2 regions of the Shewanella inventionis genome follow, and region 1 is predicted to be linked to the other one. Evidence: riboswitches for the same ligand, from Rfam matches in the RefSeq annotation. Region 1 holds a riboswitch; the other holds the start of a gene.
What was found. Region 1 has a riboswitch for thiamine pyrophosphate ahead of thiC (phosphomethylpyrimidine synthase ThiC). Riboswitches for the same ligand answer to the same signal wherever they lie in the genome.
Positions count from the first base shown of each region.

Region 2: another riboswitch for thiamine pyrophosphate. It lies ahead of K8B83_RS15290 (TonB-dependent receptor); the one in region 1 lies ahead of thiC (phosphomethylpyrimidine synthase ThiC).

Region 1 is NZ_CP082926.1:3,103,375-3,119,877, forward strand. It holds gene K8B83_RS13715 (thiazole synthase) at 1-165, opposite strand, end outside; gene thiS (sulfur carrier protein ThiS) at 167-394, opposite strand; gene K8B83_RS13725 (HesA/MoeB/ThiF family protein) at 381-1,181, opposite strand; gene K8B83_RS13730 (bifunctional hydroxymethylpyrimidine kinase/phosphomethylpyrimidine kinase) at 1,178-2,809, opposite strand; gene thiC (phosphomethylpyrimidine synthase ThiC) at 2,806-4,797, opposite strand; TPP riboswitch at 4,997-5,096, opposite strand; gene K8B83_RS13740 (TonB-dependent receptor plug domain-containing protein) at 5,427-7,484, shown strand; tRNA gene K8B83_RS13745 (tRNA-Asp) at 8,246-8,322, opposite strand; tRNA gene K8B83_RS13750 (tRNA-Asp) at 8,400-8,476, opposite strand; gene K8B83_RS13755 (TIGR03503 family protein) at 8,617-9,954, opposite strand; gene dnaQ (DNA polymerase III subunit epsilon) at 9,965-10,693, opposite strand; gene rnhA (ribonuclease HI) at 10,771-11,241, shown strand; gene K8B83_RS13770 (methyltransferase domain-containing protein) at 11,378-12,109, opposite strand; gene gloB (hydroxyacylglutathione hydrolase) at 12,217-12,996, shown strand; gene K8B83_RS13780 (lytic transglycosylase) at 13,146-14,699, shown strand; gene K8B83_RS13785 (AsmA family protein) at 14,960-16,503, opposite strand, start outside.
Region 2 is NZ_CP082926.1:3,425,657-3,442,159, reverse strand. It holds gene nirB (nitrite reductase large subunit NirB) at 1-1,431, shown strand, start outside; gene nirD (nitrite reductase small subunit NirD) at 1,428-1,754, shown strand; gene K8B83_RS15330 (NarK family nitrate/nitrite MFS transporter) at 1,766-3,232, shown strand; gene K8B83_RS15325 (bifunctional protein-serine/threonine kinase/phosphatase) at 3,253-5,028, shown strand; gene K8B83_RS15320 (LuxR C-terminal-related transcriptional regulator) at 5,267-5,899, shown strand; gene K8B83_RS15315 (M61 family metallopeptidase) at 6,017-7,774, opposite strand; gene hinT (purine nucleoside phosphoramidase) at 7,977-8,330, shown strand; gene K8B83_RS15305 (PaaI family thioesterase) at 8,330-8,842, shown strand; gene K8B83_RS15300 (PaaI family thioesterase) at 8,835-9,302, shown strand; gene K8B83_RS15295 (YcfL family protein) at 9,340-9,732, shown strand; TPP riboswitch at 9,878-9,983, shown strand; gene K8B83_RS15290 (TonB-dependent receptor) at 10,041-12,242, shown strand; gene K8B83_RS15285 (hypothetical protein) at 12,292-12,552, shown strand; gene pnuC (nicotinamide riboside transporter PnuC) at 12,558-13,235, shown strand; gene K8B83_RS15275 (phosphotransferase) at 13,260-14,309, shown strand; gene K8B83_RS15270 (DUF6279 family lipoprotein) at 14,351-15,196, shown strand; gene K8B83_RS15265 (HvfX family Cu-binding RiPP maturation protein) at 15,266-15,859, shown strand; gene K8B83_RS15260 (NAD(P)H nitroreductase) at 15,961-16,503, shown strand, end outside.

The sequences.
Region 1 (16,503 bases):
CAGTAAATTATCGTGTTCAAGGTGTAAATCAATGCGCTTCATTGCAAGTGTTACCAGTTGCGAACCTGAGCTGGCAAGCGCCGCTAACATAATATCTTGGTGGCTAAATTTACCGGTTCCAGTAAACAATCTGGATGAAAATTGATGATCGGATATCGTTAACATACTAACCCCCAGCCACAGCAGAAAATAGGCTAATTCTGTCATGTGATTGGCATAGCACATGGGACCAGCGACTTTTAGGAACCACAGCGTCATTGACCACAATGGCGACCGAGTTAGGGCATATGTTTTTTAATATCAATAATTCAGATAAACAGATTTTAGCTGGGAGTGTTTCGTTCGTGCCATTAATTTCTACCAGTAAAAAAGACTGAGTATTAGCTATTATCATCGTGACTCTCCCAGGCTAAATGTTGTTGTGTAGCCGTGCAAACCTCACAATCTGGATCTTGAACCATTTGTGCGCTTTGCCAGACAAAAGCTTGCGCATCGAATCGATGTAGCTTGCCATAAGCCTTAAAAGTATTGGTGATATGCTGCACACCAAACAAAGCTTGTAAACTCGCGACTACCCCTACAGCAGGGCCTAACACCCCTTGTTGAGCGCAATGTTGAGCAAGGTGAATATCTGCCGGGTACAAACAACGATAACAACCGTATTGGTTATGATTAAAATCGATACAAAACACCTGTCCTTGATATGCACTTATCGCCCCACTCACTAGCGTGAGTTTGTGAGCAACGCAAATCTGATTAATTAGCTGCCTTGTTTCAATGTTATCTGTGCAGTCAAACACCACTGCGGCTGTCATTAAGCGCCTTGCCCAAACGTCAAGATGTTGATGGGTTAGTCGGTGAGCAAACACAGTTAACTTGATATTTGAATTAGCCTTAGCTAAGGCGCGTTTGGCGACATTAACTTTTAGCTCACCAAGATCAGAATCAACATAAAGTAGCTGTCTAGGTAGGTTTGACAAGGCTACAACGTCGTTGTCAATTAAGGTCATTGATTTAACCCCAGCGGCGGCAAGATACTGTGCAACCAATTGCCCAAGGCCACCCAGCCCCACAATAACAACGTGACTATTCATTATGGCAAGCTGCCCTGCCTCTCCAATATCGTGCAATAATATGTTGCTTGAATACTGCATATATTGCCGAGCTGATAAGGTATTCATACCGCCTCCTTAATCAAGGCTGAAGGAGTGCATGTGTGGCGACTTCGCGTGAGTTGCAACCAGGCATGATGCAACTCTCGATAGGCTTGTGCAGGATGCGTAGCCTGAGTTATCGCCCTCACCACAGCAACGTCACCGACCTCGCTTTGAGCCACATCGCTAAGGCAGGCTTTATCAATTCCACCAATGGCGACGGTAGGATAGTCTCGGCCAAAAAGACTCACATAGCGTGACAACTTAGCGATCCCCTGGGGTTTTGAAGGCATTTGCTTTGTGGTTGTTGGATAAATATGGCCAAATGCAATGTATGATGGCGAACATTGATGAGCCAGCAATGCCTCAAAATAACTATGGCTGGAGATCCCTAAGGCCATTCCAGCCTCTGCAAGCGCAGTGAGATTGGCATCAGCAAGATCTTCTTGGCCTAAGTGCACACCAAATGCATGGTGTTTTAGCGCCAATTGCCAATGGTCATTAACGAATAATTGAGCATTACACTCTCTGGCTAAGTGTATGGCTGCTTTAATATCAGTTTCTAGCTGCTCAATCGCTAACTCATCGTTTGCGTCAGTTAATTTGCGGCGAAATTGAACCGTTTTACAGCCCGCACTTAAAACCGCTTTGATTTGCGCTAAAGAGTTAAGCACAGGGTAAACACCCAGAGGCCCACTTAACGCAGCGAATGAGCGCTTGTTATCTGTAATATTATCTTGGTGATAATGGCCAATATGTGGCATTAAGGCTAAGTCTGTTGGCCAAGCTGTTCGCGCCAACACTCCTGGGCCTTGACCGACTGCATAGCTGTTTTGTAGCCCTTTAGTGACATAGGCTTTTGCAAGTACAACTGCATCATGAACCACAAAACCATGGGCGCTGAAACTGGCAATAGCCGACGACAATGTGCAACCACTACCATGATGATTAACCGTTGCAACTCTTGGACTTGTTAACGTAAACACCTGATTGTCATGATAAGGACTTGCCCCAAACACACGTTTTGTCACATACACATCCATTGCTTTATTGCCTTGCCATGGTGCATCACCGCCTTTGGCAACGACCTGGCATTGGTATGCTGTCGCTAACCATTGTGCCGCCAAAACCATGTTATGTTCATCATCATCGTGACTTGGTGAAGGTTTAGTTATCGTTACCGCTGAGCATAAACGAAATAACTCATGTTGATTGGGGGTAAGAACACTAATAAGCCCTGAAAATGGCGTAAAATCAATTTGATTAAATACATCACCACTACTGGCAACCATGACAGGATCTAGCACCACAACAGGTAATAGATTTTGTTGTTTGAGTGCACTAAGCCAGCTCGTAATAACATCAACTTGCTGTTGATTGGCTAGTAGGCCAATTTTGATGGCTGCTGGAGGCAGATCTGCCCATAAGGTGACTAATTGCGCCAACAACATTTTGGCCGAAATAGGTTCAACAAGATCTACGCTCACTGAGTTTTGAGCTGTAATGCTGGTAACAACACTACAGCCATGGCAACCCAAATCATTCATCGTTAACAAATCAGCCTGAATACCCGCGCCGCCACCACTGTCTGAACCCGCTATACTCCACACAATGGGGTTACTGCTATGGGGTTGATTCAATAGAGTTGATGTCATGATTGAACCTCTTTTGCCAAGCCAGAAAATGACACATCACTCATACTAGGCTGACTGCGCTGAGTCACCTCATGATAAAGCGACGAGCCAGTTGCTTTAAATTCAGCAGACTTTTGTGCCATCGCGTCAGTCTGATAGGCATTAGCTGACACCACTGAAATGGCTTGCGCTTTTGCACCATCAAGCAAACTGGCATATTCACGCACTTCTTGAGTGATTTTCATTGAGCAAAATTTAGGACCGCACATGGAGCAAAAATGCGCGACTTTAGCAGATTCTTGCGGCAAGGATTCATCGTGATAAGCACGAGCGGTGTCAGGATCTAGACCAAGGTTGTATTGGTCTTGCCAGCGAAACTCAAAGCGCGCTTTAGATAAGGCATTATCGCGTATTTGCGCACCTGGATGTCCTTTTGCAACATCAGCGGCATGAGCTGCAATTTTATAAGCAATTAAGCCTTGTTTTACATCTTCTTTATTGGGTAAACCCAGGTGTTCTTTTGGCGTAACGTAACACAACATTGCTACGCCATACCAAGCCATCATTGCCGCACCAATACCCGAGGTAAAATGATCGTAACCCGGTGCAATATCGGTTGTTTGTGGGCCTAGAGTGTAAAAAGGAGCTTCATCACAGTGTGCTAACTGTTTTTCCATATTGATTTTGATGAGCTGCATTGGCACATGCCCTGGGCCTTCAATAAAGGTTTGAACGTCATATTCCCATGCTATTTTGACCAGTTCACCTAGGGTTTCAAGTTCTGCAAATTGAGCTTCATCATTCGCATCTGCGATTGATCCTGGACGCATACCGTCGCCCAATGACAAGGAGACATCATATTGAGCACAGATTTGACAAATATCGCGAAAATGCTCGTATAAAAAGCTTTCTTTATGGTGGCTTAAACACCACTTAGCCATAATTGAACCACCCCTAGACACAATACCTGTCAAGCGTTTTGCCGTCATTGGCACATAACGCAACAACACTCCTGCATGTATCGTAAAGTAATCTACCCCTTGTTCGGCCTGTTCAATAAGCGTGTCTCGAAAAATATCCCAATTAAGTGCTTCTGCAACGCCATTCACTTTCTCAAGTGCTTGATAAATCGGTACCGTACCGATTGGCACAGGCGAATTACGAATGATCCACTCACGGGTTTCATGAATATAGCGCCCCGTCGATAAATCCATGACCGTATCGGCGCCCCAGCGGGTTGACCAAACCAGTTTTTCAACTTCTTCTTCAATTGATGAAGTCACTGCAGAGTTGCCAATATTGGCGTTCACTTTAACCAAAAAATTTCGGCCAATGATCATGGGCTCCGCTTCAGGATGATTAATATTAAGCGGGATAATCGCCCTGCCTCGTGCCACTTCATCACGGACAAACTCTGGAGTGATGCGTAGTCCTATTTGAGCGCCAAAGGCCTCTCCAGGAGAGTGTTGTGTGAGTACACTGTCTGTAACAGTTTCACGAGCCATGTTTTCTCTAATGGCAATGTATTCCATTTCTGGGGTAATAATGCCTTTTCGAGCGTAATGCATTTGTGTAACACACTGTCCAAGCTTTGCTCTGCGTGGAGCGTTAAGCACATCAAATCGCAGATGATCTAGGCCATCATCAGCTAATCGTTGCTGGGTAAACCTTGAACTTGCTCCATCAAGTAGTTCTGTATCTTGGCGTTCATCAATCCATGCTTGGCGAATTTTGGGTAAACCGTTGCGTACATTAATCTCAGCATTGGGATCAGAATAAGCACCTGCGCAGTCATATACCATGATAGGAGGGTTACCTTGTGTGATTGGCTGTTCATCTGTGCCGCCAATGATTGTATCGGTTTGAGTTATTTGCCTCATTGAGACATTAATATCTGCGCGGCTACCCGATAAGTAGACTTTTTCAGAGTTAGGATGTTGCAGTGGTTTTAAGGTATCAATAAATTGCTGAGCATTAGCTCGCGTTTGACGACGTGATGTTTGCGACATTAGCAACCTCATAAATATAAGTAGAGTTGCTTGCCTGGAGGGTGTTGATAGCAAAAGTAAACAACAAAATGCTTGCTGTTGTTTACGTCAATAACCAATTAAAAAATGAAAAAGCTGTGTAAAAACCTTGATAACCAACAATACTAGGAATTAAAGGTTAACTTACCGATTTATCGCACATTAATCATCTTCAAAAGTCATGATTATTACGCTTGTTTCCTTCGCAGGTTCTAGCCTGATCAGGTTCAACGGATCCCGAATAAACGGTCTCAGCCATAATGGCACTCCGACAAGATGTCACGCAGTATAAGCAAGCTTTGAGGGTAAAAACAAGCCCTATCTCACATCACACCGTTAAGCGATAGAAAATTGAAATACATACCGTCAATGCTCAGCCACACCTATCACCTACAGTCATCCTAAAGATCCACCATAGCGTTGACAGGTGCGGCAATTTGTCGCATTCCATCTATTTATTAGCAAGTTATAATTAATCGACAACTTATAAATCGATGATAATTATTCATCCTAAAAATGATTCGGTGATAATCTTGAAAAATAATAGCCAGCAAACTGTTTATGCTAATAACCGTACACACCTAACTTACTCACCAATCGCTTTCGCAATCATGGTGCTCATATCGCCAAATGCCTTGGCCAAACAAGCTAATATTATTATAGATACAGACATTGAGCGCCTTGAAGTTCACGGACAACAAACAACAAATAAAGATGTAGTAAACTCAGCTGAAAAGTTACTGTCAAAACAAGGCGTTGATTTTTCACAGGCAGGAGGCGTATCTGCTTTGCCCATTTTGAATGGTTTGATGGGCGACCGCATTAAAGTATTGATTGATGGCGGTGACATCACATCATCATGCGCGAATCACATGAACCCACCACTGTCATATACAGCGGCAAACCAAATCACTTTAACAGAAGTGATAGCAGGCGTGTCGCCAGTCAGTGCTGGCGGAGATAATATTGCAGGTGTTATTAATGTCACAAGCTTAAACCCGGAGTTTAACCAAACTGAGAAACTAAGCTGGCAAAATGGCAATGTGTCTGCCGGGTATCGCAGCGCAAGTGACACACTGCTGGCAAGTATCAACACTCAAATGGCCAGTAAAAACATCAGTTTGAGCTACCAAGGCGCCTATGAGGATGCAAACAGCTATACAGACGGTAATGGCCATAAGGTTCTAGACACGCTTTATCAAGCTCAAAACCATGCACTTATCGCGGCATGGCAAGATGAAACACAACAAGTAGCCCTTAAATTAACTCACCAACACATCCCGTTCCAAGGGTTTGCTAATCAGTATATGGACATGACCAATAACGACAGTTTTGGCGCATTACTTAGATATCAACAAACCCTAGAAAATGATGGCCTATTTAGCGCTCAAGCCAATTGGCACAGTGTCGAACATGAAATGGGATTTTTTACCGCAGAAAAAACCGGCATGATGCCAATGGAAACCTCAGGAAATGATTTCAGCTATCAGCTACATTGGCAATTACCTCTTAGCAACAACCGCACACTATTGCTCGGACAAGAATACTACCTGTACCAACTTAACGATAGCTGGCCAGCCATTGAAGGTTCTACCATGATGGGCCCTAACGACTACATCAATATTAACGATGGTCAGCGTAAGCGCGCGGCCGTGTATGGAGAATGGCAACAGGCCTTCAACAACCAATGGTGGATGTCTGCTGGGGTGCGTTACGAGTACGTGTCTACTCGCGCCGGTGATGTGCAAGCCTACAACACCATGAGTATGATGGGAATGACAAATGTTAATGCGCTAGCAGCTAGCGAATTTAATCAACTTAATAGACAACGAGACAATCAAATAATAGATGCGACCTGGTTGGTTAAATATCAACTAAATCATAACGAAACCATTGAATTAGGACTAGCGCGAAAAAGTCGAGCACCTAATTTGTATGAACGTTACAGTTGGGGCCAAAGCACAATGGCAACAACCATGATAGGCTGGTATGGCGATGGCAACGGCTATGTAGGGAACCCAGATTTAGTAGAAGAAACCGCCCACACAATAAGTGTAGGTTACACTCTTACAACAGAGGATTATTCAGCCTCTGCCACAACCTGGTATAGCGACATAACAGACTATATTGATGCCGATGTTATCAGTAGCTTCACCCCATCTAATAATCACACACGCAACATATTAGAATTTAGTAATGTCGACGCCGCATTATTTGGCGCGAGAATGGATATCAGCTATCAGTTAACTGAAAAAGACGATGGCAACTGGACAATCACATCCAATATCAGCGCCGCTCATGGTGAGCGAAACGATACCCATACCCCTTTGTATCAAATTAAGCCATTACAAACAGAGTTAGCCATTGCCCATCAATTGGGACATTGGAAAAACAGCTTAAGCTGGCAATGGGTTGCAACCAAAGAGCGAGTTGACAACAATCGCCTCGAAAACGTTACTGGCAGTTATTCTCTGATTAACTTTACCAGCACGATTGAATGGCAAAACGTCACCATGACAGCTGCAATCAATAATCTACTTGACCATTACTATCAACTGCCTCTTGGCGGGGTCAGTATTGCCAACTATAAACAAGATAACACTCAAGGATTTGAACAAATGGCAGGTACAGGGCGATCTATCGACCTTAGTGTCAGCTATAAATTTTAGCCAACACACTGTAATTCAGTTTTAAAATGGCAAGTGAATGACAGCCTAACCTTATTAAAGGCTGACGAAAACTTATAACACTAGTCGTGTCATATCAGCAATATAAAAAGCCTCTACAACAATGTAGAGGCTTCGTTATTTGGCACAGCGGACGCTGATGTTGTAAGAGTGAACCCACGACGCTCTGCTATCTTCCACCTAGCTATCGAGCTAAAAGAATAAATAAAAAAGACCAATAAAAAAGCCCTTACATTTCTGTAAAGGCTTCGTTATTTGGCACAGCGGACGCTGATGTTGTAAAAGTGAACCCGCGACGCTCTGTTATCTTCCACCTAGCTATCGAGCTATCTAAATATCTAACTATCTAACTAACTATCTATCGAGCTAAAAGAATAAATAAAAAAGCCCTTACATTTCTGTAAAGGCTTCGTTATTTGGCGTAGCGGACGCTGATGTTGTAAGAGTGAACCCGCGACGCTCTGTTATCTTCCACCTAGCTATCGAGCTATCTAACTAACTATCTATCGAGCTAAAGGAATAAATAAAAAAGCCCTTACATTTCTGTAAAGGCTTCGTTATTTGGCACAGCGGACGCTGATGTTGTAATAGTGAACCCGCGACGCTCTGTTATCTTCCACCTAGCTATCGAGCTATCGAGCTATCGAGCTATCGAGCTATCTAAATATCTAAATATCTAACTATCTATCGAGCTAAAAGAATAAATAAAAAAGCCCTTACATTTCTGTAAAGGCTTCGTTATTTGGCGGAGCGGACGGGACTCGAACCCGCGACCCCCGGCGTGACAGGCCGGTATTCTAACCAACTGAACTACCGCTCCAAAACGGTTTGTATACACTTAATAAAAATAACAACTTTTCAATTATCTATTTTATTAAGTGCAAACAGTTACTTGATTGGCGGAGCGGACGGGACTCGAACCCGCGACCCCCGGCGTGACAGGCCGGTATTCTAACCAACTGAACTACCGCTCCACTCAAGTGCGATGAATAATAAAGTTGTGATAATTAATCGTCAACTGTTTTTTAATTGTTTTGACTCGATTAGCTAAAAAACAAACAGAAATTAGTTTTTAGTACAAAATTCAAACATTAATCTGATAACACAGAGAAGATTAATGTTTATCGTCAGGCATAGTTAAATCGATGTCATCTAAATCTAAGCTTTCAAGTTGACTTGGCTCAGCCTTTTGTTCTTTTGGCGGATTTTGTTTTAAGCGTTCTTCAGCTGCGGCCATTGCTTTAGCTAATGTTTGACGCTTACGCCACACCACAATCCCAATAATGCCGACAATAAATAACACACCATTGACCACAATAATCCAAAAAATAGCATTATCTTTAGCTATTTGCTCTTCTATTGCGGCTTGTTCGGCAGCTTGCTCAGCAAGTTCTTCAGCAGTTGGTCCTGGCTTGGGCGGCTCAATTAAATTAAAAAACATCTCAGGCAAATGAAGTACAATTTCTCGCCCTTCTACAGTAGTGGAAACAACACTGCCTTTGACTCGGTAACTCCCATATTCAGTCACTTTAGGTAAATACAATATCTGTTCTGCACTGGTCATGTTTTGCAATGAAATAGGTACCTGTAAACCTGCTGGGCCGACAAGTTCAAACTCAAAATGAGTTTCTGCAAGTAAAACTTGGCTTTCATCTACGGTTAACTGTATCTGCCAGATACCCTTTAGTGGATCATTATTGGGCACCATTTCAGCGGTAATAGGCTGTTTCGATAACTTAAATGGCATCACATATTCACGCTCAAACACGTTGTTGCGTGCTGTGACGGTCAACGTATAGTGACCTGTGGGTTGTTCAAGATTTTGGGCGCCGGTAAATATTCCATCATCAGGCGCTTCATCTAATTCTTCACCATTGTCTTTATAAGCCCCAACAATAATGGTGCCTGTGGCAAAATTATCATCTCCAGCAATATGTTGACTGGTAAAACGCGAAGTCCATTCAACCATGTATTCTAAGCCTGGCATTCTCATGGTTAAATTGTCGCCCAGCAATCTGGCTGTGATCTTAAGACGCTCACCCTGAAACAGTGGTTGTGGCAAGGGTTGTACTTCAATGTCGAGTTTAGAGATTTTTTGAATAGTTGAGCCTTCAGTTACTTGCCCAAGTAACTGCCAAGGACCTGGCATGGGGTTTTCTATTTGGATCATGTCTGCAGAAATGCCATCAACCCATTTTACATTTTGCGGATGACGTGTTGAATACCATTTGCTTCCATCAGGTAACACCACAACCACTGGCGCAGAACCATAATCGCGCTGTATCACTAACGTTAAGCTTTCCACCATATAATCAATACGAAATCGATTTTTAAGCTCAGCGGCAAGTGAAGCCTTAACGGGGGCCGCCAATGCACTCGATTGCCAAGCCATAATCGGGCTTAGTAATAATAAAACAACTAAGGTAATGTGACGTGAAAGGCTAACAATCATAAAGGTGGGATTACCCTCTCCAAAGACATTTTCCAGACTTGGCAATGAGGTCAAGTCGTTGTTCGTGTAATACTAATTCATCGGCCGTAGCCCCAACTACTTTAAGATTAAACGCTGCTGTGTCGATTTTTTTTATCCCACCCGCTTCTTGACCGGCCTTTTCATTAGACAAATTAAACTTAATTTGTCCACCCGTCATAATTAAGTATACATCAGCTAGAATTTCAGCATCTAGCAATGCTCCGTGATAGGTTCTACGACTATTATCGATACCGTAACGCTTACACAAAGCATCAAGGTTATTTTTTTGCCCTGGATGCAAGCGCTTGGCAATGGCTAAACTGTCTAAAATAGAGCAAATATCTTTGGTTTTAGGCCCGACAGGATTGAGCTTAGAAAACTCATGATCCATAAAGCTAACGTCGAAGCTTGCGTTGTGTGCAACAATTTCAGCACCATCAATGAAGTCTATGAAATCTTGAGCGATTTGATGAAACCTAGGTTCATGTGCAACACGCTCATTAGTAATACCATGCACCTGAATGGCTTCTTCATCAATAGCTTGGCCCGGATTGATATACTGATGGTAAGTGCGTCCCGTTAATCGGCGGTTAATCACTTCAACACAACCAATTTCTATAATTCTATGGCCTATATAAACTGGACCACCAGCCTGATTCATACCTGTTGTTTCGGTATCGAGAATAACTTGGCGACTCGCACTTGAAATAATGTTCATAATTTTTACTCTTTAAGCCCTCGCCCCTAACTAAATTAAGTATACTGGCGTGAATATTTTGCTATGGTAACAATTTGATGGCCGAACTCAAACAGCTGTATATCTTTACCGATGGATCATGTTTAGGCAATCCAGGATATGGCGGTTATGGTGTGGTAATGAAATACAAAAATCACACCCATGAAATAGCCGACGGTTTTGCATTAACAACCAATAATCGCATGGAATTACTGGCTCCCATTATTGCGCTTGAAGCCTTATATGAGCCTTGCAACATCATCCTAACCAGTGACAGCCAATATATGCGTCAAGGCATTACATCCTGGATCCATGGTTGGAAAAAGAAAGGCTGGATAACCTCAACCAAACAACCAGTAAAAAATGTTGATCTATGGAAACGTTTAGACGCTGTCAGTCAACTACACCGTATTGATTGGCGCTGGGTTAAAGGCCATGCTGGACATAAAGAAAATGAACGATGCGACACATTAGCCAGACAAGCTGCAGAAGCCAAACCAAAGCAAGTCGATGAGGGTTATCAACCTTAAGCTGGCATTGTCTGAGCACCACGCATTAACCTTCGATGATATTATCAAGTCAATGCGCTTTTTACTCAAGCGAACACCAATCACAACAAAGCCAAAAAAACGTTGGAGGCTGGATATCGCTTGAGCAAAAGTGATACTAGCGTTTTGACAAACCAGAGCGCCCCGCAGTTGGGGCTGTAGCCCAGTTGGGTGCGCTGATCTTAGATTTATCTCGTATAGGTGTTAAAGGCACTGTGAGTTTACGAGCCACAATCACATATACACTGCCTGTGCCCGGTAACCAATTGGCTAAACTTTTTTGCCACCAGGGATGCTGTTCTGGCTGACGGCTTACAGGCCCGAGTAGTGAATGATGCATTAAACGCTCATCTGCAAGCACTTGATACCCTAATAAGCCGAGCCAGTCTTTCACTCTGGACGGCATAAAAAACTGGCCACTCCACGGGAGTTGACCTTGATACTTGGGTAAAATTTTGCCCGCAAAAACTGGACTCACAGGGTTAAAGCCCACAATAAATATATAACCACTATTGATGAGTACGCGGTCAAACTCACGTAAAATTTGATATGGATTTTGTTCAAACTCTAATAAAAAACAACTTATCACAGCGTCAATAACATGTTGCTGTAATGGTAAATAATGAGGATCAGCTTGAATATTGGCGTCTTGTCCTTTAAATGAGGAATAATGACGAGCAATAGAGCAGTTCATTGTATTAATTTGACTGCTTAACGCACCGACTTTAAGTAAATGATAGCCAAAAATACGTGGCCACCAAGGAGCAAGAGCTGCTTCAATTTCAGCCTGCAACACCTCACCAAAAGGCAAGTCTAGCCAATGTTGCGGTACTAACCTAGGTTCGGTCACGGTTACTCCTCTGTCTCATTAATCTTAACGTAACCAGCATAGCACTTGATGTGATTTGGTTTTATCCGTTACCCTAACAGATAAATCAACTTCACTCGAGCCAGATTATGTTTAAGGTACATACCATTGCAGCATTTAAAGACAACTATATTTGGTTAATACATCAAATAGGTAGCTCTAAAGCCTATGTCGTCGACCCTGGTTGTGCTCAGAGTGTAATTGACTATTTAGCCACCACAACATTAAATCTAGTTGGTGTGTTAATTACCCATCATCATAGTGATCACACTGGTGGGATAGCACAATTACAACAGCATTTTGATCATCGTCTTGTTGTTTATGGCCCAAGTAACGAGCAAATTGCAGGGCTCACAGAGTCGCTATCAATCAACATAAACACCACGATAGACATTAGCCATTTGGGTAACGTACAAGTCTTTGCAGTACCTGGCCATACCTTAGGACACATCGCATATTATATCGATAACAAGCTCTTTTGCGGCGATACATTATTTAGTGGCGGTTGCGGTCGCTTATTTGAAGGCACACCTAATCAAATGCTGCAGTCGCTTAAAATGTTAGCCCAGTTACCCGACAATACTGAAGTGTATTGTGCTCACGAATATACCCGAGCAAATCTTAATTTTGCCCAACAAGTGACTCCTAACAATATCGAGTTGAACAAATATTCACAAAAAGTCGATCAATTACGCTCACAAAACATCCCTTCCATACCTAGCACAATTGCCATAGAAAAAGCGATAAACCCCTTCCTACGATGTCATATAAATGAGACTCAAGTCGCAATATCGAACGAATACAAAATACCAAATATAGATGAAATACAAACATTTACACTTATGCGAGAGTGGAAAAATAACTTTTAGCCCAACATGAAAACACTTTAATAAGACAAGCCAAATGTTTTAATCTACAATGCAAAACTGAACTAAAGCATGACCAAAAGAGTCTCATAGGCATTTGGTATGTTCGATCCCTATTTTAAGGCCTGAGAACTTGAGGAAGTGTATCTTCAATGAAAGTAAATTTATTCATTATTGCCGGCACCATAGTGGCGGTAACTGGGTGTCAGACACTCCAAACGTCAACTGTCCAAACAGACAATGAACCAACTAAAGTTGCACTAAAGGCAAAAAGCAAAAAATCGGCTACCGTTACACTTGATGAAATAGAAGAGCAAGTGGCAGAGGTAAACAATTTGTGGTTGCGGATCAGCAAACAAATGTCATTGCCTACGGTCGATAATGCTCTTGTGATGCAATACAAGCAATGGTATCTGGATAATCCAAAGCATTTAGAAATTATCACCCAACGTGCAAGTCCATTTTTATACTATATCGTTGAACAACTCGAAGAACGCAATCTACCAATAGAACTTGCCTTGTTACCTATTGTAGAAAGCGGTTTCGATCCCTTAGCTTATTCGAGTAGCCATGCATCAGGTTTATGGCAATTAACACCGCAAACCGCGTTGTCTTTTGGTGTCAAAACTAACTGGTGGTTTGATGGCCGACAAGATGTTGCATCATCAACGAAGGCAGCTCTAGATTTACTCCAATACTTATACCCTAAAATGGACAATAACTGGTTTTACACGATTGCAGCGTATAATTCTGGTGAAGGCCGCTTACTCAATGCCATTAAACGCAACAAGGCTAAAGGCAAGGCCGCCGATTTTTGGTCGCTATCATTACCAAAAGAAACCGCTCATTATGTGCCGCAATTACTTGCACTGGCAGATGTCATTAAGCATGCCGATAAATATGGCATAACATTAACGCCAATTGAAAATACACCGCAAATTGAAGTGGTTAATATTGAAAGTCAGCTTGATATTAATTTAGCCGCTGATCTAGCTCAAATCGACATCGTCGACTTAAAAGCGATTAATCCAGGTTTAAAGCGTTGGGCAACAGCTCCACAAGGCCCACATCAGCTAATCGTACCAAGCGATAAAGCAGCAACCTTTAAACGTGCATTAGCCACTATTGAGCCAGAATCACGCATTAACTGGGTACGCTACAAAATTAAATCTGGTGATAGCATTAGCCGTATTGCCGATCAATTTGAAACCACAGAAACACTTATTCGCAGCAGTAACGGCATTAAAGGCAACAATATCATTGCTGGTAAGTTCTTGATTATCCCTGTGGCAATCAAAGATCCTGATTTAGCAACCATGACAGCTGACCAAATTCTCGCTCGAAAAGCCGTCGTGAAATCTAGCCCTAACAAGCAGACTTATACGATTAAATCTGGTGATTCGTTATGGAAAATTGCGCAATCTCAACAAGTCTCTGTTGCTCAATTAATGAAGTGGAATAACCTTAAGCAACAATCAACATTAACTGTGGGTAAAAATCTTGTTATTTATCCTAATGAAGTTACCGCTAATACTAGCGGAACAGAGAAAACCGTAAACTACCGCGTTAAATCTGGTGATTCTCTAGCACGTATCGCGACGAAATATAAAGTGACCGTTGCTGAGTTAATTGAATGGAACAGTTTACAAAATAGTAAATTAATTCAACCAGGCCAAATCTTGAAATTGATTGTCACGAATAGTTAGAAACCATCAATTATTTAAGACATAAAAACGGACAAGATAAAACTTGTCCGTTTTTGTTTGTAATACCTATCAGGATAAATAAGTCATCAGAAATTATAGGATAAATCGCTTAAAATAAGGCAGAAATTGCAGCAAGCGAGTTGTTCTACCGTCAAAATTTCTAACAACATTATAAGCGATGTTAACCAGTAAGAATGATCACATTCTTGTGCTGATTGGTATCATTACGTTCGAATCATTATGACATTAGGGTTAATGGTTTAAATTCCTAGCTTTTTAAACAAGCCCTCTTTAAGCTTTTCTTTTGCTTTGTCTGCTTCGTCTTTAAATTGGCCTTCTAACAACGCTTTAGTATCTATGCCAAATTTAGGGTCTTGAAACGTCCCTTTAATTGTTACTGGTATATCAACCCCTTTAAGAGACTCATCAACGCCTTCTCCTTGACCTACTAGCGAACCAACAACACTTGTGGTTAACGAATAGTCTAACGTTTCAGTTGCAATATTAGCTAACCCATTACCTTTTAAACGAATAAGCGGTGACGCCATCGCAAGATCAGGGTTCGTTACAACCGCATCTTTAATGCTAAAACTGCCGGTTAAACTGGTAAAATCAGTTTTCAATTCTTCTTTGTTATCGGCAGATAAATCACCTTGTAGCTTTTGTTGTGCGCTACGGATCATTTGCGGGATATTTACTCCGTACAATGAACCATCAGACACCTCAAACTGGCCAGCAGCATCAAGATTTTGTTTGAGTTTTTCAGGGATTAAACTAAACCCATTGCCTTTAACTTGAAAGCTGGCTTTACCAGAAAGTAAATCAACTTCAGCGGCATCCTTTAATAAAGGACGAATATTAACGCCCGTCAATACTTTTTCAAACTGGTATGTTGGCACAGCTTTACGACCATCAAGCTTGGCTGTCAATGCAAGTTTGCCTTCATACAAATCAGCCGTTAATGACGATAGCGTTAGCACACCTTTATTAATAGCCATGTTTAATTGCCAATTTTGCGTCAACAAATTACTGACTTTAATCGACTTTGCAGAGAGTTTTACATTGGCATCGATAGTGTTAAACACTGATAAATCCGGTTCAACACCCTGAGCGGCCTCACTATCGGTCGAACTCGTTTCGGCTTGGTTTTCTTGTGGAGGAAAAAGTGCATCAACATCAATATCGCCAGCATCTAAGGACATCACAATTTTAGGAATACTGTTTGCGTAATTCACCTTAATATTACCAGTAGCTGCAATATCCATTGCACTGAGCTTTGTAAGCTGTAATTCAATGGTTTTTGCATCTAATGCCATGACCACTTGAGTTGTCATGTCGGCTGTAACCAACTGATTAGGTAAACTGTCGCCTTGCGCTTTATGGCTCATGATAAAATCATTAATGGTGACTTGTTTCAACGCTTGGTCAATTTTAAGCTGTCCTTTACCTGATGAAGTCACGGCCATGTCTGGTAACGCAGCCGAAAACTCGTAAGCAAAGTCTGCCAATTTACCCAAACTAAATTCACCTAATGTAAAACTTTTTAGGCTAAAAGTTTGAGTTGTATTTGTTGCCATATCAATTAAATTGATATTGGTGTTTGTCAACGCTACGCCACCGATATCGAGTGTTTGCAACGACATTGCTGCTTTTGTATCTTTTGATGCTGACGGTGCTTGTGTGTTGCTAGCGCCCTCACCGGTTAAGCCGTCAAAGCTTGTTTCACCATTTTTTTGTGTCACTAGATTTAACGTTAATCCATCGAGTTTTAATAACTCAACTTCAATCTGTTGACTAAACAATG
Region 2 (16,503 bases), 320 kb from region 1:
ATGTATTTATCGCAAGATGAGATTGAAGGCTCTGCCGTTGATTTGTTACTGGCTGGGGCTGAAAACGAAGCAGATCTCAAAGATACCTCCATTGTGTGTTCTTGCCATCAAGTGACCAAAGGGGACATTGTTAATGCGGTGAACGCTGGCAGTCATAAAATGGCTGAGATTAAGTCTTGTACTCGTGCCGCTTCTGGTTGTGGTGGTTGTGCGCCTTTAGTGCAAAAGATTATTGACCAAACCTTGCAAGCTGCAGGGCTTGATTTTAATGCCGGAATTTGTGCCCATTTTGACCATGACAGACAAGCGCTTTATCACATTTGCCAGGTCGAAGGCATTAGCGATTTTAATACCTTGATCACCCAGCATGGTAAGCCTTGTGCAAATGGTCTCACTTATGGCTGTGACATTTGTAAACCTGCAGCGGCATCGATTTTTGCCAGTTTACAAAACCAATATGTTTTAAACCAAGATAATGCTCATGTGCAATTGCAAGACACCAACGATGCATATCTAGGTAATATTCAAAAAGACGGTACTTACTCAATTGTGCCGCGAGTGGCTGGCGGTGAAATCACACCGGCCAAATTGATTGCGATGGGACAAATCGCTCAAGAATACGACTTGTATACCAAAATAACCGGTGGGCAACGTATTGATATGTTTGGTGCAACCTTATCGCAATTACCTGAAATTTGGCAAAAACTCATTGATGCAGGCTTTGAAACAGGCCATGCATATGGCAAATCTCTGCGTACCGTAAAGTCTTGTGTAGGCAGTACCTGGTGCCGATATGGTGTACAAGATTCGGTTGGTTTTGCCATCGATTTAGAAAACCGCTACAAGGGATTACGCAGTCCTCACAAATTGAAATTTGCCGTTTCGGGTTGTACTCGTGAATGCGCTGAAGCACAAAGTAAAGATATAGGCGTAATCGCAACCGACAAAGGTTGGAACCTCTATGTTGCCGGTAACGGCGGTATGCGTCCACGCCATGGTGACCTATTTGCCACCGATCTATCAACAGATGAGTTATACCAATACATTGACCGCATTTTAATGTTTTATGTCAAAACGGCAGATAAGTTACAGCGGACATCAACCTGGATGGAGTCGTTAGACGGTGGCTTAGCCTACTTAAAATCGGTTGTGATTGATGATGCACTTGGCATTAATGCCGCACTAGAGCAGCAAATGAACCATATTGTTGCCACCTATCAATGTGAATGGAAAACCAGTCTTGAGAAACCAGAGTTTCTTGCGCGCTTTAATGAGTTTGTGAACCCAAATGAGGCGCCAGGACTTGATACCAATGCCTATCAGCGAGTGCGTGAACAGCGTTTTCCCAATATTAAAGATGCAGGAGCTGGCACCATCGCCATTAAAGACATCACCGAGCAACAAACAACAGCAGATGAGGTAGTAGCATGAGTTGGATTAATGTGTGTGAAGAATCTCGTTTACCTGAAGGAACCGGAGTGGCGGCCTGGGTAGCGGGTAAAGCTGTCGCTATTTTTAACTTAGGCAAAGATGGTTTATATGCCATTGATAATGTTGATCCTGCGACCGGCGTTAGTGTGTTAGCGCGCGGATTAATCTGTGAAATGGACGGTGAACTTTGTGTCGCGTCACCTCTGTATAAGCAACATTACCAATTGAGAACGGGTGTGTGTATTGAGGATAACGCTTTAATTGCCAGTCCTTTTGATATTAAAACCGAACAGGGCCAGGTCCTTGTGTTAGCAAAAGGATAAGGAATATCACTATGAGTGCAGAAAAATTTAACCTGTTTTCATTTAGCGGCAAAATGAAAATTATGCATTTAAGCTGGATGGCATTTTTTATCACGTTTGTGGTGTGGTTTAACGCCGCGCCATTACTTAGTGTGATAGCCGATAGCCTTGGGCTGACAACAGCACAAATTAAAACCTTGTTGATCCTCAATGTGGCATTAACCATTCCAGCCCGAATAGTGATAGGCATGGTGACTGATAAATACGGTCCGCGCATCACCTATTCGGCATTACTCGCTATTTGTTCTATTCCGTGTTTTATGTTTGCCGTTGCTGACAGTTTTGAACAACTGGCTTGGGCGCGTTTTTTGATTGGCTTTATCGGTGCAGGTTTTGTGATTGGTATTCGTATGGTCAGTGAATGGTTTCCTGCCAAAGAGCTCGGCACAGCAGAGGGAATTTATGGTGGTTGGGGCAACTTTGGTTCTGCCGCTGCTGCCTTCACATTACCTGCGGTTGCACTGGCATTTGGTGGCGCAGATGGTTGGCGTTATGCCATTGGTATTACAGGCTTAATGAGCTTAGTATTTGCTTTTGTTTATTATTTTAACGTAACCGATACCCCAAAAGGCTCAACCTATTTTAAACCTAAAAAAGGCGGCGGATTAGAGGTGACCAGCAAAGGCGACTTGGTGTTACTGATTGTGATGAAAGTGCCTATGTATGCCACGTTAGCGTTACTAGGCTGGAAGCTGTCACCATCGGGTGTCAGTATGTTTACTCAAGATGTGACTAATTTGATTTATGCTGGCCTTGTATTGGTGTTTTTAGTTGATTTTTATCAGACCTACCAAGTTAATAAACATTTGTTTTCTATTGAAGTACCTGAGTTTGAACGTTATGAGTTTAAGCAAGTAGCGGTGTTAAATGTGTTGTATTTTACCACGTTTGGATCTGAACTCGCTGTAGTGTCAATGTTGCCGCTGTTTTTTGCTGAAACATTTGCACTGGGTATGGCACAAGCAGGCATGGTGGCATCAAGTTATGCCTTTATGAATCTAATGTCTCGCCCTGGTGGTGGTTGGTTAAGTGATAAGTTTGGTCGTAAAACAACGTTATTGATTTTAACAGCAGGCTTAGCAATAGGGTATTTCTCTGTCGCGCAAATCGACTCTAGTTGGGCCTTACCACTGGCTGTGGTTGTGGTGATGGCATGTTCTTTCTTCGTACAAGGCGGAGAAGGCGCCGTGTTTGCTGCTGTGCCATTAATTAAGCGCCGTTTAACGGGGCAAATTGCAGGTATGACAGGTGCTTACGGTAATGTTGGAGCTGTGTTCTTCTTAACGGTATATTCAATGGTGTCAACGCAAACGTTCTTCTATGTCATTGCGGTAAGTGCCGTATTTGGTTTTGTCACCTTATTCTTTATGAATGAACCTAAGGGCCATATTGCCGAAGTGAATGAAGACGGTGAAGTGACTTTAATTAGCGTTAGCTAAACTGATTACATAGGACATTTATGCCTCTTGAGCCCGAACAGCAGCCAAATTCTTCGCTGCCTTTTGCAACCAGTTTGCAATTGGCGGTGGGGCAAGCATCTGAAAAAGGTCGTAAATCGCAAAATGAAGATGCGATAGGGATCCGTATTCCGAGCGGAGTCTCATTGATGACCAAAGGAATTGTCAGTGTTATTAGCGATGGCGTAAGTACGGCAGAGGGAGGCGCACAAGCCTCGGCTATCAGCGTGAGTAATTTTTTAGCCGATTATTACTCAACCCCAGAAAGCTGGAGCGTGCAAACCTCAAGTGCAAAAGTACTAACTGCATTAAATCGATGGTTGTATGGCTTAGGGCAAGACTACCGCGATGCACGGCGAGGTTTTGTGTGTACGTTCAGTGCCTTGGTTTTTAAATCCTGTACTGTGCACATGTTACATGTGGGAGACTCGCGAATTTACCGCTTTCGCCGCGGTGAGTTAACGCAATTAAGTCATGATCACAGCACAAAAATTAACGCATCACATCAGTATCTTACCCGTGCATTAGGCATGGATGTTAAACTCGATGTAGATTACAAAGCACTGAGTGTAGAGCAAGACGATCTGTATTTATTAACCACAGATGGCATCCACGATCAATTTACCGAGTTTGAATTACAGCAAAAACTCACGACTTTTTGTCAGCTACATCCTCAATTATCAGACTCTTTGTGTGAGCAGTTTTGCCAACTATTAATCAGCAAAGCCTATGATTTAGGTAGTAAAGATAATCTCAGCGCGCAACTCTTATTTGTTGAACAACTTCCAAAGCAAGCAATCGATGATGTGTACTTAAGTTTGTCTCAGCGGCCATTTCCGCCTCCCCTGAGTGTAGGGATGAAACTAGATGGGTACACGGTCACGCATATTATTCATCAGTCGCAACGAAGCCAGGTTTATCGTGTTGTTAATGGGCAAGATCAGGCTTTTTGCATGAAAACCCCCTCTGTAAACTACATTGACGATGCCGCTTATATTGAACGTTTTATGCTTGAAAGTTGGATAGGTCAGCGGATAAACAGTACTCATGTGGTGAAAGTGGTTGAACAACACAAGCCTAAATCAGCACTGTATTATTTGACCGAATATTTATCAGGCGTGAGCTTAGCGCAATGGCTAGTTCAGCACAAAAGGGCTCCGGTAGAAGAGGTTCTGTTACTGCTTAAGCAAATTGAATTAGGTGTAAGGGCATTTCATCGCCGAGAGACACTGCATCAAGATTTAAAGCCAGATAATATTTTTATCACCCGTGATGGCGTGGTTAAAATTATCGATTTTGGTTCTTGCTTTATTAAAGGTGTGGCTGAAATCAGCACCCCTCTGACACGTGACCATATTTTGGGTACTGCAGATTATACCGCGCCAGAAGTGATATTAGGGTATCAAGCTGATGGTCGCGCAGATTTGTTTTCATTGGCGGTCATCGCCTACGAAATGTTGACCGGTGAGTTACCTTTTAATGCTAAATTGGCCAAATGTAATACAAGGCAAGCATTTTTACGCCTGGAGTATGTGAATGCTCATCAGCTTAATCCTATGGTGCCCACCTGGATAGATGCAGCCTTAAAAAAAGCCTTAAACAATGAACCTAATCTTCGTCAAGCTGACACCTGTGAACTTATTCATCAATTAACTACGGCAAGTGCCAATCAACGCCCGCAACATTTTGTCCCTTTTATGAGTCGCAACCCAGTAAGGTTTTGGCAAATAACTTCGATAGTCCTATTCTTGGCATTAATGACGAGCTTGTTGGTTTAATTCCTTAAGTTTATTGACGATTAATAAAATGGCATAAACTCATCGCTTAATAACGCAATAATCGATCGACTCGACTAAAATGATGGTATTGCAAATTGTCATAGTACTAAAGTCTAGGTTTGTTATTGTGATTATTCTTTTGGCTTATTTGCACCAAAGGCGTTGATTGATAATATTAAGATGTTTGAATATTGATTGGCGTTGAAGTCGTTTAGTTGGTTCACATGGAGTGTATGGGATGTTTAAAGTTGTTAATTGGATGATTGTTTCACGATCTCAGTTGCTAAGTGATTTGCTCGATAGCCGTTGGCCCCAAGAGTTTTTGGTTAAATTAACTAAAGCTCAACCTGGCAACATGGCAAAAATGCTCGTTGAAGAGCCTGTTTCTGTGGTGTTTTTTGACTTATCAACCATTGATATTCAACAGGTTTATCAATTGCAACGGCTTATTGAGCGTGAATATTGCGCCATACATACAGTCTTTATTAATTTCCCTAAACAACTCGACACCCGCTTTCTTATTCATCCTGCAACGACCCTAGGGGTGTTTTATGCAGATAGCAGTTTGGCTGAGATCAGCCTTGGCTTGAATGAAATACTCAAAGGGCGCAGTGTTATGCCGCAAGAGTTATTACATTCAATGATGAATGACGATACTGAGGCAGAGGGTGAGCAACTGACCATTAGAGAGCGTGAAGTGTTACATGCGCTGTTGTCAGGCAGTACCAATTTAGATATTGCTAATCAATTGTTTGTGAGTGAGTCGACGATTAAAACACATTTATATCGAGCGTTTAGAAAAATTGGTGTGTCGAGCCGAGGTCAAGCAATTGCATGGGCGCAAACTCATATGCATGAGGTGAGGGTATAGCCTCATTTTCAACTGTTTTTATTAACAAAATAAAAATGGGTATCAATTGATACCCATTTTTGTGTCAGCTGGTCGTGATTAACCACAATTAATAAGACACTATATGTTAAGCCGCTGTTAGTTAAACCAAAGTGCGGTTTTACTGGCATCATTGATGGTTAAAGAAATAGTATCTGCGACGGCTTCACGTACAGGCAATTGCCCTTGCATTAATTCATCGCGTCTAAACCAATGTAAATTGAGCTCTTGTCCTACGCTGTAGCTTTGCAGTTGTTGCTCAAATTGGGCGGTAACTTGTAAATTATCAGCGGCAATCAGTAAATCCCCGGCGCTTAATCCCGCTTGGTGTGCTGGGCTGTTTTGGCTAACCGTTAATACTTTAAGGCCAAGGGATTCTGGTTTTGTTTTAGCGCCAAAAGCAATTTTATAGCCTTTAGCCTCTCCACCCCCTAAATCATTGACTCCTTCGCTTGGCCTCACTGTCATGGTGACGCCGACTTGTTCGAGTAAACTGCTCAATGGTAAGTCTTGGGTGTTGTCTAAATAAGCAAAAATATCGTCACAGGGGCGATTTAGCAGGCTTTCAACAATCTGTTGGTGGCTCATGCTGTGAGTGCCAATGTGTGGCAGGCCATATTGTTGCCATAACGCGCGCATTACATCGTCTAAACTGTGCTTACCCTGGGTTTCAATGCGGATGGTTAAGTCTACATACAACGCAAATAAGGCGCCTTTGGTGTAATAACTAACAATGGCATTGGCGGCATTTTCATCTTGCTTGTAAAACTTGGTCCATGCATTAAAACTTGATTGTTTTAAGGTTTGTTTAAAGCGCCCCTCGCCGCGATACACACGCGTCATGATTTGACTCAGTAGAGTTAAATAACCTTTTTCATCAATACATTTTGATTTAAAAGTAATTAAATCATCGTAGTAGGAGGTTATCCCTTCATACGCCCATAACTGCTCTGTGTACGACTCTTTTGATAAATCAAATGGGGTAAACTCGGCAGGTTTAATGCGTTTAACATTCCATGAATGGAAGTATTCGTGGCTGCACAGCGACAAATAGGTGCGATAGCCTTTATCGACAGGCCCATCGAGTGACAAGGGGAGGTCGTTACGTGAGCACATTAACGCGGTTGAGGCTTTATGTTCTAATCCACCAAAGCCGTTATCTAAAACCGTGGTCATAAACACATAACGCTCAAACGGCGCCGGTGTGCCAAATAAATTAATTTGATATTCGCAAATGGCGGTTAAATCCTTAGCCAGGCGAGCAATATTGGCGCGATGCTTACCACTGAGTACGATATCGTGAGGCACGCCTGCTGCGAAGAAGGTTTCGATGGTGAGCTCGCCCATTTCTACTGGGTGATCGATTAAATCATCGTAGTTTTCTGCACTAAAATCGCCAAAGCCAAATTGTTCACCAGCGGTTCTTTGCATGCTGGTGGCTAACATCCAGTGGGCTAATTCAGGCAGTGCGGGCTTTGCAATTGTGACTGTGTGAGGGTGAGATTCAAGCCCTTTGGCGGCTAAAAATACGCTACTGCCGTTAAAGAAGCCGTGGTTTGTATCAAGGTGGGCGGTGCGTACAGATAAATCCCAGGCGTAAATTTGGTAGCACAATACGATGTCGCTACCCTGGTTGTTGAGTTGCCAAGTTTGCTTATCTAGCTGGGTAACCGTTAAGGCTTGTTGGTTTTCTGTGGCCTTTATTTCAATAATGTTTTTGGCAAAGTCACGGATCATATAGCTGCCAGGTAGCCAAGCGGGTAAACAAAAAATTTGTGAGGGGAAGGCTTGGGTAACCGTTAGGGTCACTTCAAATAAGTGTGCTTTAGGATCGACCGCATGGATATGAAAATGCATAAAGAGTTCCAAATAGTAGAAGCATTACAATCAACAAGATTGAGCTATAATCGACAATGCTGCCAAAAATGACCCAGTTAAGCAAACGAATCCCATTTTATGTAAAAGATAGCTGATTTTGTGTGTTTTTTCTGGAGTCAGAGATTAAAGACTTGGTACTATTAACCGCAGCAACATGATGTCATTCATTAAGGATCTTAAAATGGCCGAAGAAACCATATTCAGTAAAATTATTCGTCGTGAAATTCCTGCCGATATTTTATATCAAGATGAGCTAGTCACTGCATTTCGTGATATTGCCCCACAAGCACCAACGCATATTCTTATTATTCCTAATCATCTGATCCCTACTGCCAATGATGTCAAAGCATCAGATGAAAAAGCATTAGGCAGAATGATGACTGTCGCAGCTAAATTAGCCGATGAAGCCGGTATTGCAAAAGATGGCTATCGTTTGATTATGAACTGCAATAAACATGGCGGCCAAGAGGTATATCATATCCATATGCACCTTGTTGGTGGAGCGCCATTAGGCCCGATGTTGAGCCGCGGATAATGAAGATTAACAGTGACTTTTTTCCGTTAACGGAAGTGGCAACACGCTTTGTTAATCAATTGGCGCAGTGTCGCCGATTAGGGTTAAGTGTTAAAGAAGCCAGCGAGCACCACGTGTTAATTGAACTGCCTTATAGCCGAGATATTATTGGGTATCCAGATACAGGCGTAATTCATGGTGGGGTGATCACCACCTTAATTGATACCTCCTGTGGTACTGCAGTGGTGTGTGCGATTTTAAAAAAATATCAATCACTTGAGTTGTCGCCCACGTTAGATTTGCGAGTTGACTACATGAAGCCTGCTGAGCCTCATAAAGCGGTGTATGCCTTTGCAGAATGCTACCGTTTGTCGTCAAGTGTGGCTTTTACTCGCGCGATTGCTTATCAAGACAGTATTGATGAACCCATTGCTCATGCCGTTGGTTCGTTTATGCGTATCAGCCCAGAAATGGTTGGCGAAGAGTTTCGTCAAGCGCTAATGGGCAATTTGCCGGAGAGTCAAGATGACTGAGCAAACAACCCAAGCGGCATCAAGTGAGTTGGATGTTCAAGATGTGGTAAAGCGCGCCATTGAGTTAAATGACTACAGTTATTTGCTTGAAAAAGTGCCATATTCACAATTTATTGGCATGTCGGTGGCCCGTTTTGGCGACGAAATGGTGTTTAAACTGCCCGCTAAAGATGACAATATTGGTAATCCAATCTTGCCGGCTATTCATGGCGGTGTAATTGCTGGTTTTATGGAAATGTCGGCCATTGTGCAATTAATGGTGTTTATGCAAGCTAAAAAGGTGCCTAAAATTGTCGATTTTTCAATTGATTATTTACGGGCTGGTTTACACCAAGACACCTTTGCAGAATGCAAGATTACCCGTCAAGGTCGCCGGGTGGCCAATGTGAGTATTAATTGTTGGCAAACAAACCGTAAACAGTTAATTGCGACTGCGAGAGCGCACTTTTTGTTAGACTAATAACCCAATACCGCCAGTAACATTTAAGGAAAAGATTATGAAACTTGCATCATTTTTTGTACTCACTTCAACCTTGTTATTTGGCGCCTGCGCCCACAATACCGCGGGTATTGCCGTTGACTCTAACGGGCAAGTGCGAGTGGATAGCAGCTCTTTTGCCAGTGATGTTAATGTGACTGACATTTCATCAATAATGATTGGAGACCTAGTTAAAGCGTCTGCATTAATTCAAAGTAAATCGAGCTATGACCAACGCGTGCAATACAAATTCACCTGGTTTGACGCCAACGGCTATACCATTGAAGATGAAGCAACGAGTTGGAAGTCGCTTAAATTACATGGCATGCAACAACTGCAAGTGAGTGCCGTCGCACCTAATACTCAAGTCAGTCATTTTGAAATATACGTGCGCGAAACCTACTCTGATTAATCGCTGTTGATATGTGATAACTCAATACTGAGCAAGGCTTTGTTTACTTGAATACAAAGAAACACCGACTTGATATTGACACGCTATTTTGTGTTATCAAATTGTATGAAGGATCGTGTAATCAAATTTTAGATAGTTTATACTCGTGGCCGCCAAGGGGTGTTCAGCACTACTGAACTGAGATGTCTTAAGACGAACCCTTAGAACCTGATCCGGCTTATACCGGCGTAGGAATGGGCCACACTATCTATAAGTGCACCTCTTATTCGCTACTCTTGCCGGATCTCAAAATAACTATTTGAGGTCCTATGTTCACGAAAAATTCATTTGGGTTATCCCATTCGCCAATTGCTTTAGCGGTTATTACCGCATTGAGCTCGCCCGTTACTCTGGCTAAAACTGCAGATATTGAGCGCGTCACACCAGAATACGAAAAAATGGAAGTGATTGTTGTCAATGCTGATTTTAGTCATATCAGCCTTGATAAAATGCCATCGAGTGTCACCGTCATTGATGCGCAGCAATTAGAAGATGAAGGCGCTCAACATTTCGAAGATGTACTCAATTCTATCGCTAACTTTAACTGGTCAGGCGGAAGTTCGCGCCCTAAGTATTTTCAAATCCGTGGTGTGGGTGAGCAAGAGCAATACCAAGGAGCGCCTAATTCTTCAGTGGGTTATGTGGTCGATGATATTGATTTGTCTGGGCTTGGCATGGTGTCGAGTATGTATGACATGCAGCAAGTTGAAGTGCTGCGTGGACCGCAAGGGACGCAATATGGTGCCAATGCATTAGCTGGATTAATTTACCTTAAAAGTAACGACCCAACCGACTCGTTTGAGCATGGCGCTAAAGTCAGCGTGGGCGATGATGATTTACGTACGTTTTCTGGTTTTAGCTCTGGGCCATTAAATGATACAGGTAAGTTGTTATATCGCGTGTCTGTAGAGCAGCACAATCAAAATGGGTATCGTGATAATTTATACTTAAACCGTGACGACACCAATGAGCGTGATGAGCTAAGCGCCCGCGCTAAATTGCGTTGGTATGCCAGCGACGATTTACAAATTGATTTAACCTTACTGCATGCCAATTTTGATAATGGCTACGATGCCTGGACACTCGATAATAACACCAGCAATACCTTAACGGATAAACCGGGTGTTGATACTCAAAAAACCACAGGTGCAGGGCTTAAGTTTATTTACAGTGGTGCAAGTGCATTTGACTTTACCTCGCTCACATCACTCGCACAAACCGATCATCATCATGCGTATGACGGCGACTGGGCAAACCCTGATTACTGGGCCAGTAAGCAATGTACAGCGTATGACGACGATTACAATGTTATTGGCACTGAGCCCTGTGTATACGATTACACCTGGGATAAAGCGGGGGACCGTCGTACATTAACCCAAGAGTTTCGTTTATCGTCAAAAGATGCCGGGCGTATTTTTGCAGGCTCAACGGATTGGTTAGTGGGTGTGTATGCCATGAACCTCAATGAAGATAACGACTTGTACTCAGAGTACAACACCTGGCCAGATGAAGTGCTGCAGTCAAGTTATGAAGCCACAAATTATGCGGTATTCGGGCAATTGGACAGTCATTTAGGCAACGACTATTTGTTGTCAACCGGTTTGCGTTTTGAGCGCCGCGACAGCGAATATACTGACAGCAATAATGATAATTTTGACCCGTCAGAAAACATGTGGGGCGGCCATATTGCTTTATCAAAAGCGATTAATAGCAACCATAATACTTATGCCCGTATTGCGCGAGGTTATAAAGCGGGTGGTTTTAACATGACCCTGCCTACTGAGCTTGCCAACAAAAAAGAGTTTGATACTGAGATTTTGTATAACTATGAAATCGGCATGAAGTCGACATGGTTAAACGGCCAAGTTGATTCTACGCTAGCGATATTCTTTATGGATCGTGAAGATCAACAAGTGGCTGCGTCTTTACAAGATCCTGATAATCCTCAACGGTTTGTGCTATTTACTGAAAATGCCGGTAGTTCGCAAAATTACGGTGCAGAGCTGGATACCAAGTGGTACGTTACTGAAAATATTGAATTTTACGGCGGTGTTGGTTGGTTGGAAACCGAATACGGTCAATATGAATACAGCGACAAATACGGTTCTATTATCGACTTATCTGGCCGTGAACTCGCTCATTCACCTCAATTTACCTACAGTGCCGGAATGACTTATGTGGCTGACTCTGGCTGGTTTGCTAACCTTAATGCCAGTGGTAAAAGTGATTTTTATTACTCAGACAGTAACGAATCAACCTCAGATGCCTATACCATTTTTAACACACGTATTGGTTATGAAACCGCAACCTGGTCTGCTTATTTATGGGGCAGAAACTTATTTGATAAAGAATATGGTGTGCGCGGGTTCTACTTTGGTAACGAACCCGATTTAGATTGGGCCGACAAGCAATACATACGTTATGGCGACCCTCGTCAAGTGGGCGTTACATTCGATTATAAGTTTATGTAAGTTCAACAGCGGCACCACCCGGTGCCGCATACCTTTTAGGATATAAGCGATGAAATTAACTGCAGAAATCAGTATGTATCCCTTTAACGAAAACTATCTTGACCCGATCAAGTGGTTTATTGGTCGTGTTGATAGTTACAACAATATTGAACGTGTTACCAATGCCATGGCAACGCAAGTGTGTGGTGAATACAGCGATGTGATGTCAATGTTAGCCATCGAAATGCAAGCCGCTCACGAAAAGTGGGGCAAAGCCGTGTTTGTGTGCAAATTTATTGGCGGCGAACTTAACCTAAGCCATAGTGAATAATGACCATGAATGACATGATATTAGCGATTCAGCAAGCCATTAACGAAGCATCGGTAATGACCTTTTGGGAGGCTATCGCGGTCATGCTTGCACTTGTGTATCTTATTTTGGCCATGCGGACCAATATATGGTGTTGGTCTGCTGCATTTATTAGCACAGCAATTTATACCGTTTTGTTTTGGAATGTGTCGTTGTTGATGGAGTCGGTACTTAATATTTATTATATGGGTATGGCGGTTTACGGTTACTGGTTATGGCTGCATGTGCCGCCAGCACAGCAAACGCAGCAACACCATGTTAGCTCCCATCTTAAGATTACCAGTTGGTCACTTAAAACCCATAGCATCGTCATTGCCGTGACATCTTTAGTGTCTGTGATTGTTGGCTACGCAATGGCAAATTATACTTCTGCGGCTTTTCCCTATATTGACGCAGCAACAACCTGTTTTGCAGTGGTTACTACCTATTTAGTGGCAAAAAAAGTGCTCGAAAACTGGCTCTATTGGGTTGTTATTGATGTGGTTTCTATCTATTTATACTTTCAAAAAGGCTTAATGCTCACTAGCGGTTTATTTATTTTATATGTCGGAATGGCACTCGCGGGTTACCTGATGTGGCGCAAAAAATATCAACATAATGTTGTAGAGCAAGACAAGGTTTCTTCACAAGTAATTAGTGTATAATCACTGCATTATCAGATTGTTATAGTGTTAGATTACATGCCATCACCCTTGCTGACTTTACCAAGTGAGTTAATCAAAACATTGCAGCAGGCCATGCCTGCTGCAATGTATCACTCATTATTAACCCAATGCAGCGCAGTAACTTTATTAAATGGAGGGTTAAGTAACCAAAATTACCGATTGTCTTGCCCCACAGGTGACAAGGTATTACGCGTTAACCAACGCCACAGCAATTGGTGTAACCGAGAGCTTGAAATTGAATGTTGGCGAGCTGCCATTGATGCAAATATTGCCCCGCAACTTGAATGGGTGAGTGATGACAAGCAATTCTATTTAAGTGAGTTTGTCGCTCAACCTCATGGCGATTGGAGTCAATTCTCATCAATGTTTGGCCACTCATCTGCTCGGCCATTGGCTGCGATGTCTCATCCTCATGTGGATGCAGTTACTTTGCTGGCACAATTGTTTGCCTCGCTGAGTCAATTACCTGTACCGTCTAAAAGTATCACCGTTAGCGCCCAATGGCAGCAGTATGCCCAGCAACTTGCACAATACAGTGCAGAACAAACTCAAGGGCAATGGCAACAAGCATGGCAACAATTGCAGTGCATGAATGTTCGCGTAAGGCATTGGTTATCACAACTAGAGTCGTGCGTATTATTGCCAATTTTCTGTCATCGTGATTTAACACCGCATAACCTATTATTAAGCAGTACATCGGCTTGCCAAACTCATGATGATAATGTCGACCAAGCGAAATTGTATTGTATTGATTACGAATACGCTGTTGCCAGCCACCCGCTATTTGATTTAGCCAGTGCCGTAGCTACACATGAGTTAACAAATGAACAAGTAAATCAATTGACCCACAAGGTTATTGTGCAATATTGTCAAATGGCGAGTTTAACAGACGTGGCAGCTGCCAAGGCGGCATTACCTGCAGCAATAAATTGTTTTTGGTTGTTTTCGGCGATGTGGGCGCTGCTTATGGCCGCTGAAACCACTCAAGAAGATACATTAGCGATGTCTAAATACATTAAGTTTTACAATCAATACTTGGCTCTCATCCACTAATCAATGTACATATAAACAATATAAATTTTGAGGGATCAATCGTGACCAAAAAACTGTTGCTGTTATTGTGCTGTTCAATTTTCTTTGTAGGCTGCTCAACCAAGGTGAGTTATTTTTTTCTTGATTGGGCCATTGAATGGGAAGTTGAAGAGTACGTTGACTTAAACCGCGATCAGCAAAATAAGTTTGATCATCTGGTGGAGCAATTTTTAGTATGGCATCGACAAGAAGAGCTTCCACGTTACCGTGATCAATTAACCATACTCTCCACACAAGCCAATGACTATTCTTTAACCCCTGAGCTGTGGCAGCAACAAGTCACTATGGCCAAAGCACATTGGTACCGTATTTTTGACTTTGTTATGCCAGAGCTACTGCCCATTATTGCCAGCTTTGATGACAAACAAGTTCAGCAAGTATTAACTCAGCTTAAAAAGGAGCAAAAAGAGCTTATCGAAGAATACGCTGGTAAAGATCAGGCTGAGTTAATAAAAGACTCAGATAAACGCATTGAAAAGCAGCTCAAAGAGTGGACGGGCAGTGTAAGTGATGCACAAAAACAGATTATTCATCAGGCCAACACCGAGCGGCTCGCTACACTTGATATGTGGTTAGAATATCGTCATGAATGGCAGCGTCAATTTGAACAAGCTTTATTGCGCCGCAATGAAACAGAGTATTTTACCACCCAAATGACTCGCTTATTTACCGCACCCGATGAACTCAAATCGTCAGTTTACCGAGACAATGTTGATGTGAATACTCATAAGTTTGGTGTCATGATAATTGAACTTAATCAGAGCTTTAGCGATAAACAGCGTAAGCATTTTGACCGTAAACTAGCTGAGCTTGTTGACGATTTAACCGAATTACACCTAGATAAATAATCTTTGATTGAAATGTTTTATTGAGCTTACGGGTCTTTTAATTCAACAGACAATCAAAATAGGCTATTTATGCAGGTATTAATTGGGTTATATCAAAAATTTTTACACACTATTAAGCATTTAGAAGGCTTAGCCGCTTTGGCGTTAAGGTTGTACCTTGCCCCCGTATTAATGCAAGCAGGATACAATAAATTGTCGCACTTTAACGACACAGCAGCCTGGTTTGGTAATCCAGATTGGGGCTTAGGGTTACCCATGCCAGAGGTGATGACGGCATTGGCCGCAGGCACAGAGCTCTTTGGCGGAGTATTATTATTAATTGGTCTTGCGACAAGATTAGTGGCTTTACCTATGATGATCACCATGCTGGTGGCTGCTTTTGCGGTGCATTTACCTAATGGCTGGTTAGCGATTGCCGATGCTAGTTCATGGTTAGCGAACGAGAACGTGATTGCCTCAGCAGAAAAGTTAGCCGCGGCAAAGTCTATTTTACAACAACACGGTAATTACGAATGGCTGACCAGCTCAGGCAATTTTGTGATTTTAAATAACGGGATTGAATTTGCCATCACCTACTTATTTATGTTGTTAGCATTACTGGTCATTGGCGGTGGTCGTTACACCAGTGCCGATTATTTTATTCGCCGTCGCTTATTAAAATAGTGTTGTTCACTGTGCAGATGAAACCCGTTTAATTTATCCCACCAAATTGGTGGGATTTTTGTTAATATCATTTGCAAAATATTTCATGAAAGGATTGCATCTTGGACGCTAAACAACTGTTACTGACCCGCCAATCAACACCCCGTCTTGTGGCCCCAGCGCCTAACGATGAACAACTGACTTTTTTACTCGATGCCGCCGCCAGAGTACCCGATCATGGCGCGCTAACACCGTGGGAATTTATTATTGCCGTTGACGATGGCCTTGCTAAGTTAGCTGACATTTTTGTTGCCGCCGCCAAAGCGCAAGGTGCCGATGACGCCATGATAACCAAGGCTGGTAACATGCCATATCGTGCGCCTATGGTAATCACCGTTGTGGCCAAAACACAACAGCATGACAAAGTGCCGGCCATTGAGCAGCACATCGCAGCAGGTTGCGCCACCATGGCCATGCAACAAGCGGCATTTGCAATAGGATTAGGCGCTGTGTGGCGCAGTGGTGATTTTGCATTTAATGCTGATGTGAATAACGCGCTAGGATTAGCAGCAGAAGACCAAATTGTGGGCTTTTTATATGTCGGCACCCCAGCGGTGGTCGCACCCACTAAACCGCTTAAAAGTGGCCAACAATTTGCGCGTTAT